Regions from separate parts of the Streptomyces sp. NBC_01176 genome, predicted to be linked through region 3. Evidence: riboswitches for the same ligand, from Rfam matches in the RefSeq annotation. Region 3 holds a riboswitch; each other region holds the start of a gene.

Region 1 (6,366 bases), 5.1 Mb from region 3:
GCGAAGGACATGTGCATCGTCTCGTCGCGGAACACCCAGTTGGTGCCCGTCGCCAGACCGTGCAGCAGACCCCGGCTGCGGAACCAGTAGACGTAGGCGAAGGCTCCGTAGAAGAAGAGGCCCTCGATGCACGCGGCGAAGCAGATGAGGTTCAGCAGGAAGCGGCGCCGGTCGGCCTTGGTCTCCAGGCGGTCCAGCTTCTCCACCGAGTCCATCCACTTGAAGCAGAACTCGGCCTTCTCCCGGATGGAGGGGATGTTCTCGACGGCCGCGAAGGCCGCCGTCCTGTCCTCCGGGTCGGGCAGATAGGTGTCCAGCAGGGTCAGATAGAACTGGACGTGCACGGCCTCCTCGAACAGCTGGCGCGAGAGGTAGAGGCGCGCCTCGGGGGAGTTGATGTGCTTGTACAGCGTCAGGACGAGGTTGTTCGCCACGATCGAGTCGCCCGTCGCGAAGAACGCGACCAGCCGGCCGATCATGTGCTGCTCGCCCTCGGACAGCTTCGCCAGGTCGGCGACGTCCGAGTGGAGGTCGACCTCCTCGACGGTCCAGGTGTTCTTGATGGCGTCCCGGTAGCGCTCGTAGAAGTCCGGGTAGCGCATGGGACGCAGGGTGAGTTCGAAGCCCGGGTCGAGCAGGTTCTTCTCGGTGGAGCTCATTACTGACAGGCCTCGCAGGACTCGGGGTTCTCCAGGGAGCAGGCGACGGCGTCGGGGTCGGCGACCTGCTGGAGGGGGATGGTCTTCTCGGGCTGGGCCTGCGCCTGGGCGGCACGGGCGATACGGGTCGCCGGACGCGAGCGCAGGTAGTACGTCGTCTTCAGGCCCGACTTCCACGCGTACGCGTACATCGAGGAGAGCTTGCCGATGGTCGGCGTCTCCAGGAAGAGGTTCAGCGACTGGGCCTGGTCCAGGAACGGGGTGCGGGCCGCGGCCATGTCGATGAGGCCGCGCTGCGGGATCTCCCACGCCGTGCGGTACAGGTCGCGGACGTCCTGCGGCACCCAGGTGAAGCCCTGCACCGAGCCGTTCGACTCGCGCAGCGCCTCCCGGGTCTGCGCGTCCCACACCCCGAGCTTCTTCAGCTCGGCCACCAGGTAGGAGTTGACCTGGAGGAACTCACCGGACAGCGTCTCGCGCTTGAAGAGGTTCGAGACCTGCGGCTCGATGCACTCGTACACGCCCGCGATGGACGCGATCGTCGCGGTGGGGGCGATGGCGAGCAGGAGCGAGTTGCGCATGCCGACCGCGGCGATGCGCTCCCGCAGCGCCGCCCAGCGCTCCGGCCAGTTCAGCTCGACGGCGAAGTGGTCGGGGTGCAGCACACCGCGGGCGGTACGGGTCTTCTCCCAGGCCGGCAGCGGACCGTTGCGCTCGGCGAGGTCGGCGGAGGCCTCGTAGGCGGCGAGCATGATGCGCTCGGCGATGCGGGTGGAGAGCGCGCGGGCGGCGGGCGAGTCGAAGGGCAGACGCAGCTTGAAGAAGACGTCCTGGAGGCCCATCGCGCCGAGGCCGACGGGGCGCCACTTGGCGTTCGACCGGCCCGCCTGCTCGGTCGGGTAGAAGTTGATGTCGACGACACGGTCGAGGAAGGTGACGGCGGTACGGACCGTCTCGTCCAGCCGTGCCCAGTCGAGGTCACCGGTCGTCGTGTCGACGAACGCGCCGAGGTTGACCGAGCCGAGGTTGCAGACGGCCGTCTCCCCGTCGTCCGTGACCTCCAGGATCTCGGTGCACAGGTTCGAGGAGTGCACGGTGTGGCCCGGCTCCGCCGTCTGGTTGGCCGTGCGGTTGGCGGCGTCCTTGAAGGTCATCCAGCCGTTGCCGGTCTGCGCCAGGGTGCGCATCATGCGGCCGTAGAGGTCACGGGCCGGGATGGTCTTCTTCGCCAGGCCCTTCGCCTCCGCCGCGCGGTACGCCGCGTCGAACTCGGCGCCCCACAGGTCGACCAGACCGGGCACGTCGGAGGGGGAGAAGAGGGACCACTGCGCGTCGGCGTCGACCCGGCGCATGAACTCGTCCGGGATCCAGTGCGCGAGGTTCAGGTTGTGCGTACGCCGGGCGTCCTCGCCGGTGTTGTCCCGCAGTTCCAGGAACTCCTCGATGTCGGAGTGCCAGGTCTCCAGGTAGACCGCGGCGGCGCCCTTGCGCCGGCCGCCCTGGTTCACCGCGGCGACCGAGGCGTCGAGGGTCTTCAGGAACGGGACGATCCCGTTGGAGTGCCCGTTCGTGCCGCGGATCAGTGAACCGCGGGAGCGGATGCGGGAGTAGGACAGCCCGATGCCGCCCGCGTGCTTCGACAGGCGCGCGACCTGGTGGTAGCGGTCGTAGATGGAGTCGAGCTCGTCCAGCGGGGAGTCGAGGAGGTAGCAGGACGACATCTGCGGGTGCCGCGTACCGGAGTTGAAGAGCGTGGGGGAGGAGGGGAGGTAGTCCAGCCGGCTCATCAGGCCGTAGAGCGCGGCCACTTCGTCGACCGACCGGGCCGTGTCGTCCTCCGCGAGGCCGGACGCCACCCGGAGCATGAAGTGCTGGGGGGTCTCGATGACCTTGCGGGTGATCGGGTGCCGGAGCAGGTAGCGGCTGTGCAGGGTGCGCAGGCCGAAATAGCCGAAGCGGTCGTCGCCCGCGGTGTCGATCAGCGCGTCCAGCCGGGCCGCGTGCAGATCGACGAAGTCGGCCGTGCGGTCGGCGATCAGACCCTCGCGCCGGCCCGTGGTGATGGACTCGGAGAACGTCGTGACGCCCTGCGAGGCGGCCTCCTCCGCGATGCCGACCGTCAGCAGCCTGGCGGCCAGCCGCGAGTACACGGGGTCCTCGGAGATGAGGCCCGCGGCCGCCTCGGTGGCCAGCTCGCGCAGCTCCGCGTCGTCCGCGTGCGTGGACCGGCCGCGCAGGGCGGCGGCGGCGACCCGGCCCGGGTCGGCGCCGGGGAGGTCGGCGGTGAAGTCGGTCAGGGTACGCAGCAGCGTGGTACCGGGACCGTCCGTCTCCACCGGGGCCCGCTGCGCGGACTCCGCTTCCACCGGGGCCTGCTGGGCGGAAACTGAAACCGGGTCGGCTGGCGCGATGGTCACTTGGGGCTCTCCCTCGCTCGGCACGGGGCCTGGCGGAGGGCAGCGGGACACGCGACTCCGTTACGGGTACGCGTGCGTCCACCGGCCCATTCCACGAGGCCCGGACGTCGTCGGCGCCCGGCCGGCTGGCCGGGGCACGCTGTCGGCAGGTCCTCGGACTGAAGCCCGTGCGCGAATGCGCACAAGTACACCGTTGCGGGACAGTTCCGGATTCGCACCGGATTCCCCTGCGACGACAGCGAGCATGAGCATACATCTAGTGCCGGGCTGAGGAAGCACCCCCACATGTTGTGCCGTGTCGGCTTCGGGGGGCGCTACGGAGTGTGCCCGAGGGTCAACTCGTAGGTGAGGAGGAAGATGTCGTCGAGGTGCGGAACCGGGTTCCAGTCGCGCTCGGGGGTGCGGGTGAAGCCGAGGCGTTCGTAGAGGCGGTGGGCGGCGCGCATGGTGCGCTGGGTGGACAGCACCACGCGCGCGCAGCCCCCGGTGGCCCGTGCGCGGTCGACGCAGGCGCCCACGAGGGCCGTTCCCGCACCCCGGCCGCGGGCCTCGCGGGCGACGGCGAGCATCCGGATCTCGGCCTCGCCGGGCCGCGCGATGTCGGCCATGGGCCCGCCCCGGGGGACGAACGTCACGCCGCCGAGGATCCGTTCCCCCTCGACCGCGACGAGCACCTCGGCCGCGGCGGCCCGCTTCGCGACGTCCCGCAGCTCTCCGAGATACGGGTCGCTCTCCCCGTAGTCGAGCAGCCCGTCCCCGAGATAGGTCCGCACGGTGATCTCGCCGACGCCGGGGTACTCCTCCGGCCGCGCCGGCCTGATGACGATGTCCATGCCGGGAGTGTGCATCAGGGACACGGCGACGGGCCGCCGGATTTTCCTCCGACGGCCCGCTCGCCGCTGCGCTGTCCCGGGGCGCGCCCGGCCGTTCCCGCCCGACGGGAACCGTCGGACGCGGTCCAGGACGTGTCGCGGAGGTCCCGCCTGCCTCGCGACGTCCGGCAGGCCCTAGTGGCCCGCCTCCGCGGTGGCGGGGGGCAGTTCGACCTGGACTCCCGGGTCGCCGGCGTCCGCCGTGTAGTCCGCGGGTGACGTCTCGTCCACGCCGTCGGGCGCCTTGAAGGCCCGCAGGGCGAAGGTGAGGACGACGGAGACCACCACGTTCATGACGAACGCCGTCAGGCCGATGTATCCGATCTCCCCGATCCCCGGGATCTCCTTCGAGCTGCCGCCGAAGTGCGCTTGCGTCGGTGAGGCGACCCCGTAGGCGGCGAGCGTGCCGTAGAGCATGCCGACCGCCCAGCCGCCGAGCAGCGCCCAGCGGTGGAACCAGCGGGTGAACAGACCGCCGACCAGGGCCGGGAAGGTCTGCAGGATCCAGATGCCGCCCAGGAGCTGGAAGTTGATGGCGACCGTCTTGTCCATCGTCAGGACGAAGACCAGCGCGCCCACCTTCACCAGGAGCGAGACCAGCTTGGAGACCTTCGTCTCCTGCTGCGGGGTCGCGTCCGGCTTGATGAAGTCCTTGTAGATGTTGCGGGTGAAGAGGTTCGCGGCCGCGATGGACATGATGGCCGCGGGGACGAGCGCTCCGATGCCGATCGCGGCGAAGGCCACCCCCGCGAACCAGTCCGGGAACATGTCCTCGAAGAGCTGCGGGATGGCGAGCTGGCCGTTGGTGACCTTCACGCCGGCCGCGATCGCCATGAAGCCGAGCAGGGCGAGCAGGCCCAGCATCAGGGAGTAGAGCGGCAGGATCGTGGTGTTGCGCCGGATCACCTCACGGCTGCGGCTGGACAGCGTCGCGGTGATCGAGTGCGGGTACATGAACAGGGCGAGCGCGGAGCCGAGCGCCAGGGTGGCGTAGGTCCACTGCCCGGCCTGGGCCGGTACGATCCCGCCCGCGCCGGCCGCGGCGTACTTCTCGCTCGCCGAGTGGAAGATCTCGTCGAACCCGCCCAGCTTGATCGGGATGTAGATGATGGCCACCGCGATCACGATGTAGATCAGGGTGTCCTTCACGAACGCGATCAGGGCGGGGGCGCGCAGGCCCGAGGAGTAGGTGTACGCGGCCAGTACGCCGAAGGCGATGAGCAGCGGGAGGTCCTTGACGAACCAGTTCGTGTTCTCGCCGCCGCCGACGCCCATCACGTCCAGCACGGCCTGGATGCCCACCAGTTGGAGCGCGATGTACGGCATGGTCGCGAGGATGCCGGTGACGGCCACGGCGAGGGACAGACCCTTGGAGCCGAAGCGCCCGCGTACGAAGTCCGACGTCGTCACATAGCCGTGCTTGTGCGAGACGGACCACAGGCGGGGCAGGAACGTGAAGACCAGGGGGTAGACCAGGATCGTGTACGGCACGGCGAAGAAGCCGGCCGCGCCCGCCGCGTAGATGGCGGCCGGTACGGCGACGAAGGTGTACGCCGTGTAGAGGTCGCCGCCGAGCAGGAACCAGGTGACCCAGGTGCCGAACGACCGTCCGCCCAGGCCCCATTCGTCGAGGCTGTGCTCGTTGTCGGCCTTGCGCCAGCGCGCGGCCAGGAAGCCCATGACCGTGACGGCCACGAAGAAGATGATGAAGACGGTGAGTGCCACGCCGTTCACGCCGTCGTTCATGCGTCGGCACCGCCCTTCGTGGTGGCGCGGGCGCGCTGGTCACGCTGCCACAGCTGGTACGCGGTCACGGTGAGGACGGTCGAGAGGAGCACCCACAGCATCTGGTACCAGTAGAAGAAGGGGATGCCGATGAAGGTGGGGTCGACCTTCGCGTACGAACCGACCCACAACATGGCCACGAACGGGGCGATCAGGCAGAGGGCGATCACCACGCGGACCGGTGTCACCACCCGGACCGGTCTCACCACCGGTGGTTTCGCTTCCGGCACGTCTGACATGGGCGGCTCCGTCCCCTCGCTGGTCACCTGTGCAATGCGCAGGAAATCTAGGCGACGGTTCCGCTTTATGGAACCCCATCCCGGGCGGTGGATGTGGAGGGTTGGTGTGCGGGAGCGCGGGCGGAGCGGCCGGTGAACTCCCGTACGGGGCCGGGCATCGCCCCGACGGCCCGGAGCGGCGCCGGCCGCGTCGCGAACCGATTCCGCCGCGCCCCGGCCGGGACCGTGCCTCGAACGTGAACGCGAAGTGGTACGGCAGGTCGTCCGGGGTACCGCCGGTCCCCCGGACCTCGGGGGACCGGCGTCTCAGTCCTGCGGGCGCTTGAGCCTGGCCACGAACTTGTAGCGGTCGCCCCGGTACACCGAGCGCACCCACTCCACCGGTTCGCCCTGC
Region 2 (6,366 bases), 1.6 Mb from region 3:
CCGCCGCAGATCCCCAGCACCGGGCGGCCCTCGGCGGCCCGCCGGGCGAGCGCGTCCGCGAGGCCCCGCTCGCGCAGCCACGCCAGCGCCTTCACGGTGCCCCGGGTCCCGGGCACGACGACCAGGTCGGCGTCGGCCAGTTCCGCGGCCCGGTCCACGAACCGCACGACGACGCCGGGTTCGGCGGCCAGCGCGTCCACGTCCGTGAAGTTGGACATCAGCGGGACCGCGCAGACGGCGACGCGCAGGACGTCCTCGCCGGCGGGTTCGGCGACCGCCGACTCCCGCACGGCACCGCGCAGCGACACACGCAGGCCGTCCTCCTCGTCGATCCCGAGGCCGTGCCGGAAGGGCAGGACTCCGTACGTACGGCGTCCGGTGAGGTCCTTCAACATGTCGAGCCCGGGTTCCAGCAGGGACACGTCGCCACGGAACTTGTTGACCAGGAACCCGGCGACGAACTCCTGGTCCTCGCGGGACAGCAGCGCGACCGTCCCGAAGAACGAGGCGAACACGCCTCCGCGGTCGATGTCGCCGACGACGAGCACGGGCAGCCGCGCGTTGCGCGCGATCCCCATGTTCACGATGTCGGTGCGCCGCAGATTGATCTCGGCAGGACTGCCGGCCCCCTCACAGATCACCGCGTCATACGTGCCCCGCAACTCGGCGAGGCAGTCCAGCACGGTGCCCAGGAGCTGTTGCTGCCGGCCGCCGTGGTAGCCGCGGGCGCTCATCTCGCCCACCGGCCTGCCCATGAGCACGACCTGACTGCTCCGGTCGCTGCCCGGCTTGAGCAGGACGGGGTTCATGAGCGCGGTCGGTTCCACCTGGGCGGCCTGCGCCTGCATGGCCTGCGCGCGCCCGATCTCCGCGCCCTCGCGGGTCACGAAGGAGTTCAGGGACATGTTCTGCGCCTTGAAGGGCGCGACCTTGACGCCCTGCCGCACCAGCCACCGGCAGATCCCGGCGGTCACGACGCTCTTGCCGGCGTCGGAGGTGGTCCCGGCGACGAGGAGACCGCCACTCATGTCGTACGCCCCTTCGTGAGAGGTCCCTTGGTGAGCAGCCGTCCGGCCAGCAGTCGTCCCGCGGCGCTCACGCCGAGGGCGAGCCAGCCGACGCGCCGCGACAGCCGTACGGCCCGTTCGATGTCGCCGACGCGCACGGCACGCCCACCGTCGTTGAGGACGGGCCGGTGCTCGACGCGGCCGGCGTACGAGAGGGTCCCGCCGAGCCGCACCCCGAGCGATCCGGCGAACGAGGCCTCCACGGGCCCGGCGTTGGGGCTCGGGTGCCGGCGGGCGTCGGTGCGCCAGGCGCGCGCCGCCCCGCGCGGGTCGTCGCCGGCGACGGTGGCGAGCGCCGCGGTCAGCCGTGCTCCCGGCCAGCCCGCGACGTCGTCGAGGCGGGCGGAGGCCCAGCCGTAGCGCAGGTACCTGGCGGATCTGTGCCCGACCATGGCGTCGAGCGTGTTCACGGCGCGGAACGCGACCAGTGCGGGCACACCGCCGACCGCTCCCCACACCAGGGCGCCCACCACGGCGTCGGAGGTGTTCTCGGCGACGGACTCGACGACGGCGCGCGCGATGCCGTCGCGGTCCAGTGCCTGGGGGTCGCGTCCGCACAGGTGCGGCAGCCGCGCGCGGGCGGCCCCGACGTCACCGGCGTCGAGCGCGGCCCCGATGGCCCGCGCCTCGCGCCCGAGGGAGGTGCCCCCGAGGACGGCCCAAGTGGCCGCGGCGGTCAGGGCGATGGAGGCGGGACGGGAACGACGTACGCAACGGCTCGCGAGCGCGGCGAGCGCGCCGGCGCCCCCGACGCAGACGGCTGTGTGCAGCGCTCCCCATCCGCGGTGGTCCCGCCACAGCATCCGCTCCACGGCTGCCGCGGTCCGCCCGAACGCGGCGACCGGATGACCCCGGTGGGGATCGCCGAGCAGCAGGTCGCCGAGAAGGCCGGTGGCGGCGCCGTACGCGAAGACGCGATCGGCACGCACGGGGTCAGCCCGCCGTGGGGTGAAGTGGAACCCTCGTACTCATCAAGACCCGCAACGGGCAGCCGCGCATGGCGATATGTCCTCACTCAGGGTGTCCGCGCCCTGGTTCGACGAGACCGGCGGTGAGAGTTCCTGGCTCCCGGGGAGTTCCTTCCCCGGTCACAGTGGCGGGACCGCGCCGGATTCACACCGGCTTCCTCTTCTGTCGCCGTACTTGGCTCCGGCAGTCCACCACGGGTTGCAGGACCCGTCAACTTGCCGTTGACCTGCGAGGGGAGAGTGTGCGAAGGCCCACATGGCGCGGGGCGGGGGTGGACGTGCGCGTGGGGTGCGGGACGGCATACGCGTGGGGTGCGGGACGGCGATCCGTCCCGCACCCCACGTGAAGTGATGCCCGTTTCAGGCTGTTTGCCGGGGCACGGTCACCCGTGCGCGGTCACTTGCCGACGATGAGGAAGATCCCGTACGCCACCGCCGCCGCGCACGCGGCGAAGCAGATGTACGCGCCGGTGACCGCGAGAGCGGCCGAACCGCCCTGGGCGGACGCGGACTCGCGCTTGGTGAGACCGACGATGCCGAGGGTGAAGAGGCCGACGAGGGCCACGGTGACCACGAGGCTGACTCCGAAGACGGAGCCGAGGGCTGCCCAGTCGATGTTCATGCTGTTCTGTCCTTACACCGTGGCCGGGCGGGTGGGCTCCGCGTCCGGGGACGGGATGGTGGTCTTCAGTTCACCGGACAGGTCTCCGGTGACGGGGCCCGCGGGGGGCGGGGTGACCGCGGCCATCGCGGTGGTGACGATGCCGGCCGGCTCGGCGGCGGCCTCGTTGACGTTGTCGACGGTGACCGGCTGACGGCGGGACAGCCTCCAGATGACGCCGGCGCCGACGACCAGCAGCGCGCCGGTGAGCACGATGCCCCAGGTGCCCTGCTTGGTCAGGAACTCGGCGGCGGCACCGGCCAGACCGGCGGCCGGCAGGGTCAGGCCCCAGGCGACGAACATCCGGGTCGCGGTCGACCAGCGGACGACACCGCCCTTGCGGCCGAGGCCCGAGCCCATCACGGCACCCGAGCAGACCTGGGTGGTGGAGAGGGAGAAGCCGATGTGCGAGGAGGCCAGGATGGCCGTCGCGGCGCTGGTCTGGGCGGCGAAGCCCTGCTGCGGCGCGAGGTCGGTCAGACCCTTGCCCATCGTGCGGATGATGCGCCAGCCGCCCAGGTAGGTGCCGAGCGCGATGGCGGTACCGGCCGAGACGATGACCCAGGTGGGAGGGTTCGAGCCGGGGGCGATCACACCACCGGTGACCAGGGCGAGGGTGATGATGCCCATCGTCTTCTGCGCGTCGTTCGTGCCGTGCGCCAGCGAGACCAGGCCGGCCGAGGCGATCTGGCCGGCGCGGTAGCCCTTGGCGGTCGCCTTCTGGTCGGCGCGGTCGCCGATCCGGTACGTCAGCCGGGTGGCGAGCATCGCGGCGAGTCCGGCCACGATGGGCGCGGCGACCGCGGGGAGCAGCACCTTGGTGACGACGGTCGAGCCGTTCACCGACGACCAGCCGGCCGACATGACCGCGGCGCCGATCAGGCCGCCGAACAGTGCGTGGGAGGAGCTGGAGGGCAGACCCAGGAGCCAGGTCAGCAGATTCCAGAGGATGGCGCCGACGAGCGCCGCGAAGATCACTTCGGTGCGTATGCCCTCTTCGTTGATGAGACCGCCGGAGATCGTCTTGGCGACCTCCACGGAGAGGAACGCACCGACGAGATTCAGCACGGCGGACATGGCCACCGCCGTCTTGGGCTTCAGAGCGCCGGTCGAGATGGTCGTCGCCATCGCGTTGGCAGTGTCGTGGAAACCGTTCGTGAAATCGAACACGAGAGCGGTGACGATCACGATTCCGAGGAGGAGCGTGATGTGTTCCATTTACCCAGGCTTCTGTTTGACGTCAGTGGCAGGTGGACCGTAGGCAACCTGAGTGAACGGAAGATGAACTGAGGCGGGCTTAGGGGTGTATCGAACCACGGATCGCCCCTCCGCTTGCGCCGGTGTGGTTGGCGGAGGGGTGGCCCGTGGTTCGAACGAAGGCGGAATATCGGGCTCCGCTAGCCCTTCGCGAGCCTTTTCAGCCGGGCCATGGATCCGTGGAAGAGATTCTGGTCACCCGGCAGGGTCCCGTTGTTGTCGTACTGCCAGAACGTCCAGGACGACCAGCCGCCCGGCAGGGCGCCCGCGTCCGGGGTGTCGTAGCGGGCCAGCCAGAGGGGGTGGTCCGCGGCGAAGGCGCGGCTGTCCCCGGTGCAGGTGTCCCACCAGTGGGCGGTCGTGTAGATCACCGGACGGCGGCCCGTCTCCCGTTCCAGCTCGTCGCTGAAGTCCTGGATCCAGCCGACGAGTCCGGCCTTGCTCATGCCGTAACACTTGTGCTTGCTGTACGGGTTGTACTCGATGTCGAGCGCGGGCGGCAGGGTCCGGCCGTCGGCCTGCCAGTCGCCCCCGTTGTGGACGAAGTACTCGGCCTGGGTGGCGCCGGACGACTTGTCCGGCCGCGCGAAGTGGTAGGCGCCGCGGAGGATCCCCGCGTCGTACGCCCCGTTGTACTGCTGGTCGAAATAGGGGTTGCGGTAGGTGTGGGACTCGGTGGCCTTCACGTACACGAACCGGGCGCCCTTCGCCTTCGCGCCCTGCCAGTCGACGTTCTTCTGGTGCGAGGAGACGTCATGGCCTCTGGGCGCACCGGCCGCGGCGGCCGGTGTACCGGCGAGCGCGCTTCCGGTGGCGGCGAGCGCCGCCAGGGCGGCCGCGGCCACGAGGGCGCGGGCGCGGAACGGTTGGTGACCACGGGCCATGTTTCCCCCCGGAATGGCGTCGTGCACGGTAAATCCCCCAGAGGTTAGTGGAAGATCATTCAATACACGTCGATCACCAGCCAATAGCTTTAAAAGGGTGATGTGTCCTCATATGCACCCTTACGGACGTAGGTCTTCCGCCCTAAAGTGCCCTCGCCGCCACCCGGTTGACGTCCGTGCTGACAGGATCGCGGGCATGGCGGAGCAGCGGCGGGACGCGCGGGTCGGGCGGGACGTGGGGGAGGGCGCACGCGGTGCGCGGACGCGGGAGGTGGCCGAGGCGTGGGGCGAACTCGTCGCGACGGCCCGCCGGACGGTGGCCGACGGGCTGGTCGTCGGAACCTCGGGCAACGTCTCGGTGCGGGTCGGTGACACGGTCCTGGTCACACCGACCGGAGTGCCCTACGACCGGCTCACGCCCGACGACGCCGTCGGGGTCGACCTCGACGGCCGGCAGACCCTCGGTGTTCTCCGTCCGACCAGCGAACTGCCGATGCATCTGGCGGTCTACCGCGCCACCGAGGCGCGCGCCGTCGTCCACACCCACGCCGCGCACGCGACGGCGGTGTCGACGCTCGTGACCGAACTCCCCCTGATCCACTACATGGCGGGCGCTCTCGGCGGGCCTGTCCGTGTTGCACCTTATGCCGCATATGGAACCCCCGAGTTGGCCGAGAACATGCTTCAGGCGCTGACCCGGCGCACGGCCTGCCTCCTCCAGAACCACGGCACCCTCGCCCACGGCGACTCCCTGGACCGGGCGTACGACCGCACCGCGCAGTTGGAGTGGATGTCCCGCGTGTGGCTCCTGGCGTCGTCCGTGCCGGGACTGTCGCCCGCGCTGCTGTCGCGGGAACAGTTGGAGGAGGCGGGCGAGCGGCTGCGCGGGTACGGCCAGCCCGGCCCCGGCGCGAACGGTGTGTCGGTCCCGTGACGGTCCGGGACGGCAGGTCCGTCCCGTGACGGTCCGGGACGGCAGGTCCGTCCCAGCGACGGTCGGGGACGGCAGGTCCGTCCCAGCGACGGTCGCCGTGCGGCCGATCCCCTGCCCCGCGACCCGCGAGACCCCCCTCGCCGCCCCCGGAGGGCGGAGCCGCCGGTCCGCGCGCCCACTGGCCGACAACGGGATGCGCCGTGAGACTGAATCCGTGCGTACTGCCAAAGCGACGGCCGCGGCCGTCACCGTAGCCCTGGCCGCGAGCGCGGCCTCCGTGGCGGTGGGACGGTTCGCCAGCGACGCCGCGCTCAAGGCGCCGCCCGGCAGGCCCCTGCCCACCGAGCCGCGGCTCACCGTGCACGCCACGGCCCCGGGCCGGATCACGCTCACCCGCGCCCTGGCCTCCCGGCGACCGGGAACGTACGGACTGGCCGGCGACGGCTCGCACGCGGTCGTCGGCCCGGTCCTGGAGAACGCGCCCCACAGCGCCGACACGGTCGTACGCCGCCTCGAACGCGTCACCCACGGCACCCTGCGGCCCGGCGACCGGGTCTGGCTCACCCCGAACCTGTACGTCGGCAACCCGAGCACC
Region 3 (6,366 bases):
CCCGGTGCATTCGCAAGCCACTGGGTTTCAGCCTGTGATGTAGCGCATCCGGCTGTTGGTCACGGGCGCGGCGGAAGAACATCGCATCACCAGCGCGTCGACCACCTGGTTCACGCGGATTCCGCACCACGACTCTGGCCTCGGCGGTCCCAGCCCATTCCGCTGACCAAACGTCTGCCGAACGCACCCGACGGGACAAGGCGCTCTTTTAGGGGCGCACCGCGGCCCGCCGCTCCAGGATGTCCAGGGCCCGTTCCGCCCACCGGATGTTCTCCTCCTCGAAGGAGCGCCCCCGCATCAGGGTGAGATAGGGGCCCACACGCTCCGCGCGGGCCAGGAACTCGTCCTCGGTGCGCCCGTCCAGCAGTCGCGCGCGCAGCCGCTCGTAGCGGGCCAGCTTGGCGCGCGCCCACTCCAGGCGCTCGGCGATCGCCGCCCGTACGGCCGCGTCGTCGCCCGCGTCGACGGACTGGACCTTGACCAGCAGTTCGTCGCGGATGGCGGTGGGTTTCGGAGGGTCGGCGGTGAATTCGCGCAGGGCGACGCGTCCCGCCGCGGTGAGGGAGAAGACCCGCTTGTTCGGGCGTCGCTCCTGCCGCACCAGCCGGGCCTCGATGAGCCCCTCGGACGTCATCCGCTCGAGTTCCCGGTAGAGCTGCTGCGGGGTCGCCATCCAGAAGTTGGCCACCGAGGCGTCGAACTCCTTGGCCAGGTCGTATCCCGACGCCTCACCCTCCAGGAGCGCGGCGAGGACCGCGTTGCGCAATGCCATGGGCCAAGGCTAGACGGCATACACCCCCGCGACTAATCTCTTACGCACCTATTCAATTAGTTGACTATGAGAGCAGGGATCCCGATGCACCCCTTCCGCAAGGCCGTGGAGGCCGGAGACCTCGCCGCGGTCGAGGAGCTGCTGGCCGACGACGTCGTGTTCACCAGCCCCGTCGCCTTCAAGCCGTACCCGGGCAAGGCGATCACCGCGGCCATCCTGCGCGGGGTCACCCGCGTCTTCACCGACTTCCGCTACGTACGGGAGATCGCGGGTGCCGACGGCCGTGACCACGCGCTGGTCTTCACGGCGAAGGTGGGCGACAAGGAGATCAACGGCTGCGACTTCCTGCACTTCGACGAGGACGGCAGGATCGACGACCTGATGGTCATGGTCCGCCCGCTCTCGGCGGCCCATGCGCTCTCCGAGGCGATGGGCGCGCAGTTCGAGCGGATCTCGCGGGAGGCGGCGGACGCCGCGGGCCGGTGAGCCGCGCCCCGGCGCCGGCCGTCCACGCGGGGTTTGACGCGACTCCCGGGGGCTACCCGCGCCGGGTGACCTCGACGAAGACGAAGGCGAAACAGACGACCGCGCCGGCACCCGAGCGGGGACCGGTCCGCTCCTCGGAACCGGTCAGCCTCCCGGAACCGAGCCGCCTCCAGGAACCGACCCGCCTCCAGGAACCGATCCGCTTCCTGGAAGACCGCTTCGACTGCGCACAGGCCTGCGTCGAGTGCGCCCGCGCCTGCGCGCTGCGGGCGAGCTGCATGGATCCCGACGGACCCAAGGTGCGGCAACTCGCGCGGCGTATGGGCCTCATGTGCGCCGAGGTGTGCGACGCGACCTGCCTCGTCCTGGACGGGCAGCACCCCCGGGGCGAGGCCGGCATCCGTGTCCAGGTCGAGTGGTGCCGGTCCGTCTGCCGTGAGTGCGCGGACGTCTTCGACCGGTGTCCCGGCGCGCAGGCCGGCGCACGGGCCTGTCGCGCGTGCGCCCAGGCCTGCACGGACTTCCTCGCGACCCTGCTACCCGTCTGAGCCGGCCGCTTCCGTCGACGGGGCGAGCGGCCGTCCGACGCGTACGTTCCAGCGTCCGGAGCGACCGCTGAACTCGGTCGCGGTCAGGGGCGGTACGTCGACCCGCCAGAACGCCGACTCCGGCGCGCCCAACACCCGTACCACCAGGGCCCGTACCACCTCCGGCTCCACCACGGCGACGGTCCGGCCCGTCACCTGCGCGGCCGTGTCGAGGCAGCCCGCCACCCGGTCGCAGAACGCCCGCACCGACTCCCCGCCGTGCGGTGCCGCACGAGGATCGGCCAGCCACCGGGCCACCGCCTCCGGTTCCTTCGAGCTGACCTCCTCCAGCGTCGCGCCCCGCCATCGGCCCACGTCGAGACCGGCCAGCTCCGGTACGTCCAGCACCGCGTCCAGGCCCAGCGCGTCAGCGGTCTCGCGGCACCGCACGCTGGGGGAGACCCACAGCCGCTCCGCGCCGGGTACCGCGCCCGCGGCGGCCCGCGCGAGCCGCAGCCCCGCGGCCTCCACCCGGCCCCCTTCGTCGAAGCGGGCCTCCCGCAGCGCCGCGCCGATCGCGGCTGAGATCAAGATCACTCGGCTCGTCATACGTTCACTCTCGTGCGCTGTCGTGTTCACCCGTGCCCAAGTCCCCTGCCGGAACCGGGAATCCGCCCCCGCTGACCGGCCCCGGCGCGCAACTGCGCTCCTGCCACGCGCCCTTGGCCGGGCCCGGGCTTCGCGGTACGGTCTGGATGATATTGACGACGGTTCGGCGGAAGTCCGGTGGGAGTCCGGCACGGTCGCGCCACTGTATGCCCAGCGCACGCCACCCCTCCCCGGGGCGGCGGAGGTCGAGCAAGTCAGACCCGCGGCCGTCGTCCTGTGCACCACCGAGACGGGACGCGAGTTCCCCAGGAGGTACTGCCCCATGGCGCAGTCCGTCGCCCAGCCGACCGCCACCCCCACCGCCGTTCCCGCCAAGCTGCCGATCGGTGCGATCGTCCCCTGGGCGGTCTTCTTCGGTGTCCTGATGCTGGTCCTGCTCTACTTCGTCGGCGCCGAACAGGGCGCCACCTCCCTCGTGTCCGGTGAGAACGTCCACGAGTGGGTGCACGACGCCCGCCATCTCCTCGGGTTCCCCTGCCACTGACGGCTCGGGCAGAAGGGGGCGCCCGGCTGGGCGCCCCCTCTCGCATGTCACCGCCATTCCCTATTTCTGGAACACGTTCTACGGTGTGCGCCGTCAGGTCCCGCCTTGGGGAGCCAGGAGGCGCCGTGCATCTCGAATACACGCCGGAGCAGCAGCGGTTGCGGACCGAACTGCGCGACTACTTCGCCGAGCTGGTGCCCGACAACGCCTATGCCCGGTACGGCGACCCGGCGGCGCAGAAGCGGTTCTACCGCGAGACGATCCGCCGCCTCGGCGCGGACGGCCGGCTCGGTGTGGGCTGGCCCAAGGAGTACGGCGGCAGCGGCCTCACGCCCATGGAGCAGTTCATCTTCTTCGACGAGGCCGCCCAGGCGGGCGTACCGCTGCCCCTGATGGCGCTGAACACCGTCGGCCCGACGATCATGCAGTTCGGTACCGAGGAGCAGAAGGGGTACTTCCTGCCCAGGATCCTCTCCGGCGAGATCGACTTCGCGATCGGCTACAGCGAGCCCGACGCGGGCACCGATCTGGCCGCGCTGAAGACCCGGGCCGTACGCGAGGGCGACGAGACCACCGGCCACTACACGGTCAACGGGCAGAAGATCTGGACGACGAACGGCGACACCGCCGACTGGGTGTGGCTCGCCGTCCGCACCGACCCGGACGCCCCGCCCCACAAGGGCATCACCATGCTCCTCGTACCGACCTCCGACCCCGGTTACTCCTGCACCCTCATCAACACCCTCGCCTCGCACGACACCACCGCCAGCTACTACGAGAACATCCGCGTCCCCGTCTCCCGCCGGGTCGGTGAGGAGAACAAGGGCTGGCGGCTGATCACCAACCAGCTCAACCACGAACGCGTCACCCTCGCCGCCCACGGCACCATGGCGATCCGCGCCCTGCACGACGTCCAGCGCTGGGCCATGGAGACCAAGCTCGCCGACGGCCGCCGGGTCGTCGACCTCCCCTGGGTGCGCCGCCGGCTCGCGCAGACCCACACCCGGCTCGACGCCATGAAGCTCCTGAACTGGCAGATGGTGAACGCCGTCCAGCAGGGCACCCTCACCCCGCAGGACGCCTCCGCGGTCAAGGTGTACGGCTCCGAGGCGCGCCGGGACGCGTACGCCTGGCTCATGGAGATCGTCGCGGTGCCGGGTGTCCTGAAGGAGGGCTCGGCGGGCGCCGTCCTGCACGGCGAACTGGAACGCGGCTACCGGTCGGCGGTGATCTTCACCTTCGGTGGCGGCAACAACGAGATCCAGCGGGAGATCATCTCGTGGATCGGGCTGGGGATGCCACGGGTACGGCGTTGAGCTGCCTCTGCGGAAGCCCGGCCTTTCACAGCGCCCACCAGCAGTACAGGCGCAGGCCGGCCGGCTGAGCGCGTCGAGCCAGGCCGGCCAGGGCTTCCAGGGCGACGGCCGCCGTCTCGGCGTCGACCTGGTTCTGCCGCAGTTCGTCGGTCGTGGACCACGACTCCGCGAAGCGCCGGAGGTCGCCTCGAGCCGCGGTGGCGAGGGCCGCCACCAGGGTGTCCGACAGGCTGAACACGAGCGGGCCGTCGCCGTCCGGCTCGGACAACAGCTGCCCGGACCGAGGGCGCCGACCGGCCTCCTCATAGCCGCAGTCCGTCGCGATCGCCTCGAGCCGGGCGAGGGCGACCACCGGGTCGACGCCCTTCAGGGAGACCACGTCCAGCGCGGCCGGGCCCGGACCCCCGGGCGATTCCCCCACGGCGACGGCGGTTTGATCGTCAGCGGCGGAGAAGTAGTCGCACAGCGTCATGCCACCGATTCTGGCACCCACGACCGACAGCCCTGCCGGTACGTCCGGGGCACTCGACGGGCACCAGCCGGGTCAGGTTTCGGGGGTGACCGGTCTGAACGCCCTGAGCGCACGCCCCGATGCCGCGGCGGTCCCGCCCTTCTCGGCCCGTTCGAGCGTCCCGTGCGGTGCGCTTCCCGGGCACCGTACTGCGCTGCGTCCCCGTACGTCGTCGCCGGCACCACCCGTCCCCGCACGTGCTGCACGCCCTGGCGCGGCGCCGCCCCCGCTCGCGCCGGGTGCCGTACAAAGTCGGCAGATAACTCGCCATACTGGACGGGCCAGGGGAGGGCGCGGCGAGCAGCGACGGGGGCGATCGCACGAGATGGCGGAGACCAGGCTGCTCCAGAGCCGGTACCGACTGCTCGATCTGATCGGGCGGGGAGGCATGGGCGAGGTGTGGCGCGCCCGCGACGAGTCGCTGGGGCGACAGGTCGCCGTGAAGTGCCTCAAGCCCCTCAGCCCGCACCACGACCCGTCCTTCACCGGTGTCCTGCGGGAGAGATTCCGGCGCGAGGCCCGGGTGGCCGCCGCGCTGCAGCACCGCGGGGTGACCGTGGTGCACGACTTCGGCGAGTCCGACGGCGTGCTGTACCTGGTCATGGAGCTGCTGGCGGGACACAACCTCGGTCAGTTGCTGGAGGACAACGAGCGGCATCCGCTGCCGGTCGCCGACGTCGTCGACATCGCCGACCAGGTGTCGGCCGCGCTCGCCTACACCCATCAACAGGGCATCGTGCACCGGGACCTGAAGCCGGCGAACATCATGCGGCTCGCCGACGGCACCGTGAAGATCTGCGACTTCGGCATCGCCCGGCTCGGCCACGACATCGACTTCACGGCCCGGCTGACCGGCACCGGTATCGCGATGGGCACGCCGCACTACATGTCGCCGGAGCAGATCAGCGGTGCCGAGGTCGACCGGCGCAGCGACCTGTACTCCTTCGGATGTGTGCTCTATGAGATCGCCACCGGGGCACCGCCGTTCGACCTCGACGACGCGTGGGCGGTCCTCATCAGCCACCGCGACACCTTTCCCGAGCCACCGCGCAGGCGCCGGGCCGAGCTGCCCGAGTACGTCGAGCGGATCATCCTGGACCTGCTGGCCAAGGAGCCGGATCGGCGGCCGCGGGACGCCGGCGAGCTCGGCCGCCGGATCAGCGAGGGCCGTACGACGCCGGTGCACGCGCAGACCGTACTGTCGCCGGTACTCCGCCGGCCGGCCCCAGACCAGCGGATCCTGGCGTCCGCGGCCGAGCCGCCACCCACCCGCGACCCGGTGCTGCCCTCCTGGACGCGGGGCATGACCACCGGCCACAAGGCGACCGGCGCCGGGCTGCGCGCCACGCCGCCGGACGCGTCGGCCGGACTGACCGGCGAGTGGACCGTACGCCCGTCGACGACGGAGTTCGCGCCGCCGGACCGCACCGAACGGCCCACGCCGTCACCGGAGTTGCTCACCGCCCTGGCGGGGCGGCACAACGCGGGACTCAGTCTGGGCCGGCTCGGCCGGTGGACCGAGGCGGGCGAGGTGCACCGCGCGGTCGCCGCCGAACGGGAGCACCTGCTGGGCCCCGACCACCCCGACACGCTCGCCAGCC

The links. A riboswitch is a leader RNA that binds a small molecule or an ion and turns the genes downstream of it on or off. The one in region 3 is predicted to bind cobalamin.
Region 1: linked by a shared signal. The riboswitch ahead of OG199_RS15880 (ribonucleoside-diphosphate reductase subunit alpha) and the one ahead of OG199_RS38635 (CbtB-domain containing protein) in region 3 are both predicted to bind cobalamin.
Region 2: linked by a shared signal. The riboswitch ahead of OG199_RS31585 (cobalamin biosynthesis protein) and the one ahead of OG199_RS38635 (CbtB-domain containing protein) in region 3 are both predicted to bind cobalamin.

Annotation. Positions count from the first base shown of each region.
Region 1 covers NZ_CP108600.1:3,733,082-3,739,447, reverse strand. The annotation lists gene OG199_RS15885 (ribonucleotide-diphosphate reductase subunit beta) at 1-659, opposite strand, end outside; gene OG199_RS15880 (ribonucleoside-diphosphate reductase subunit alpha) at 659-3,076, opposite strand; cobalamin riboswitch at 3,203-3,358, opposite strand; gene OG199_RS15875 (GNAT family N-acetyltransferase) at 3,391-3,909, opposite strand; gene mctP (monocarboxylate uptake permease MctP) at 4,084-5,694, opposite strand; gene OG199_RS15865 (DUF3311 domain-containing protein) at 5,691-5,972, opposite strand; gene OG199_RS15860 (GntR family transcriptional regulator) at 6,279-6,366, opposite strand, start outside.
Region 2 covers NZ_CP108600.1:7,295,029-7,301,394, forward strand. The annotation lists gene OG199_RS31580 (cobyric acid synthase) at 1-1,028, opposite strand, end outside; gene OG199_RS31585 (cobalamin biosynthesis protein) at 1,025-1,996, opposite strand; cobalamin riboswitch at 2,102-2,245, opposite strand; gene OG199_RS31590 (hypothetical protein) at 2,433-2,657, opposite strand; gene OG199_RS31595 (inorganic phosphate transporter) at 2,670-3,914, opposite strand; gene OG199_RS31600 (lysozyme) at 4,094-4,837, opposite strand; gene OG199_RS31605 (class II aldolase/adducin family protein) at 5,034-5,771, shown strand; gene OG199_RS31610 (alpha/beta fold hydrolase) at 5,986-6,366, shown strand, end outside.
Region 3 covers NZ_CP108600.1:8,876,144-8,882,509, forward strand. The annotation lists gene OG199_RS38615 (PadR family transcriptional regulator) at 209-772, opposite strand; gene OG199_RS38620 (nuclear transport factor 2 family protein) at 857-1,258, shown strand; gene OG199_RS38625 (ferredoxin) at 1,324-1,806, shown strand; gene OG199_RS38630 (histidine phosphatase family protein) at 1,795-2,394, opposite strand; cobalamin riboswitch at 2,537-2,680, shown strand; gene OG199_RS38635 (CbtB-domain containing protein) at 2,717-2,938, shown strand; gene OG199_RS38640 (acyl-CoA dehydrogenase family protein) at 3,064-4,254, shown strand; gene OG199_RS38645 (hypothetical protein) at 4,280-4,726, opposite strand; gene OG199_RS38650 (tetratricopeptide repeat protein) at 5,091-6,366, shown strand, end outside.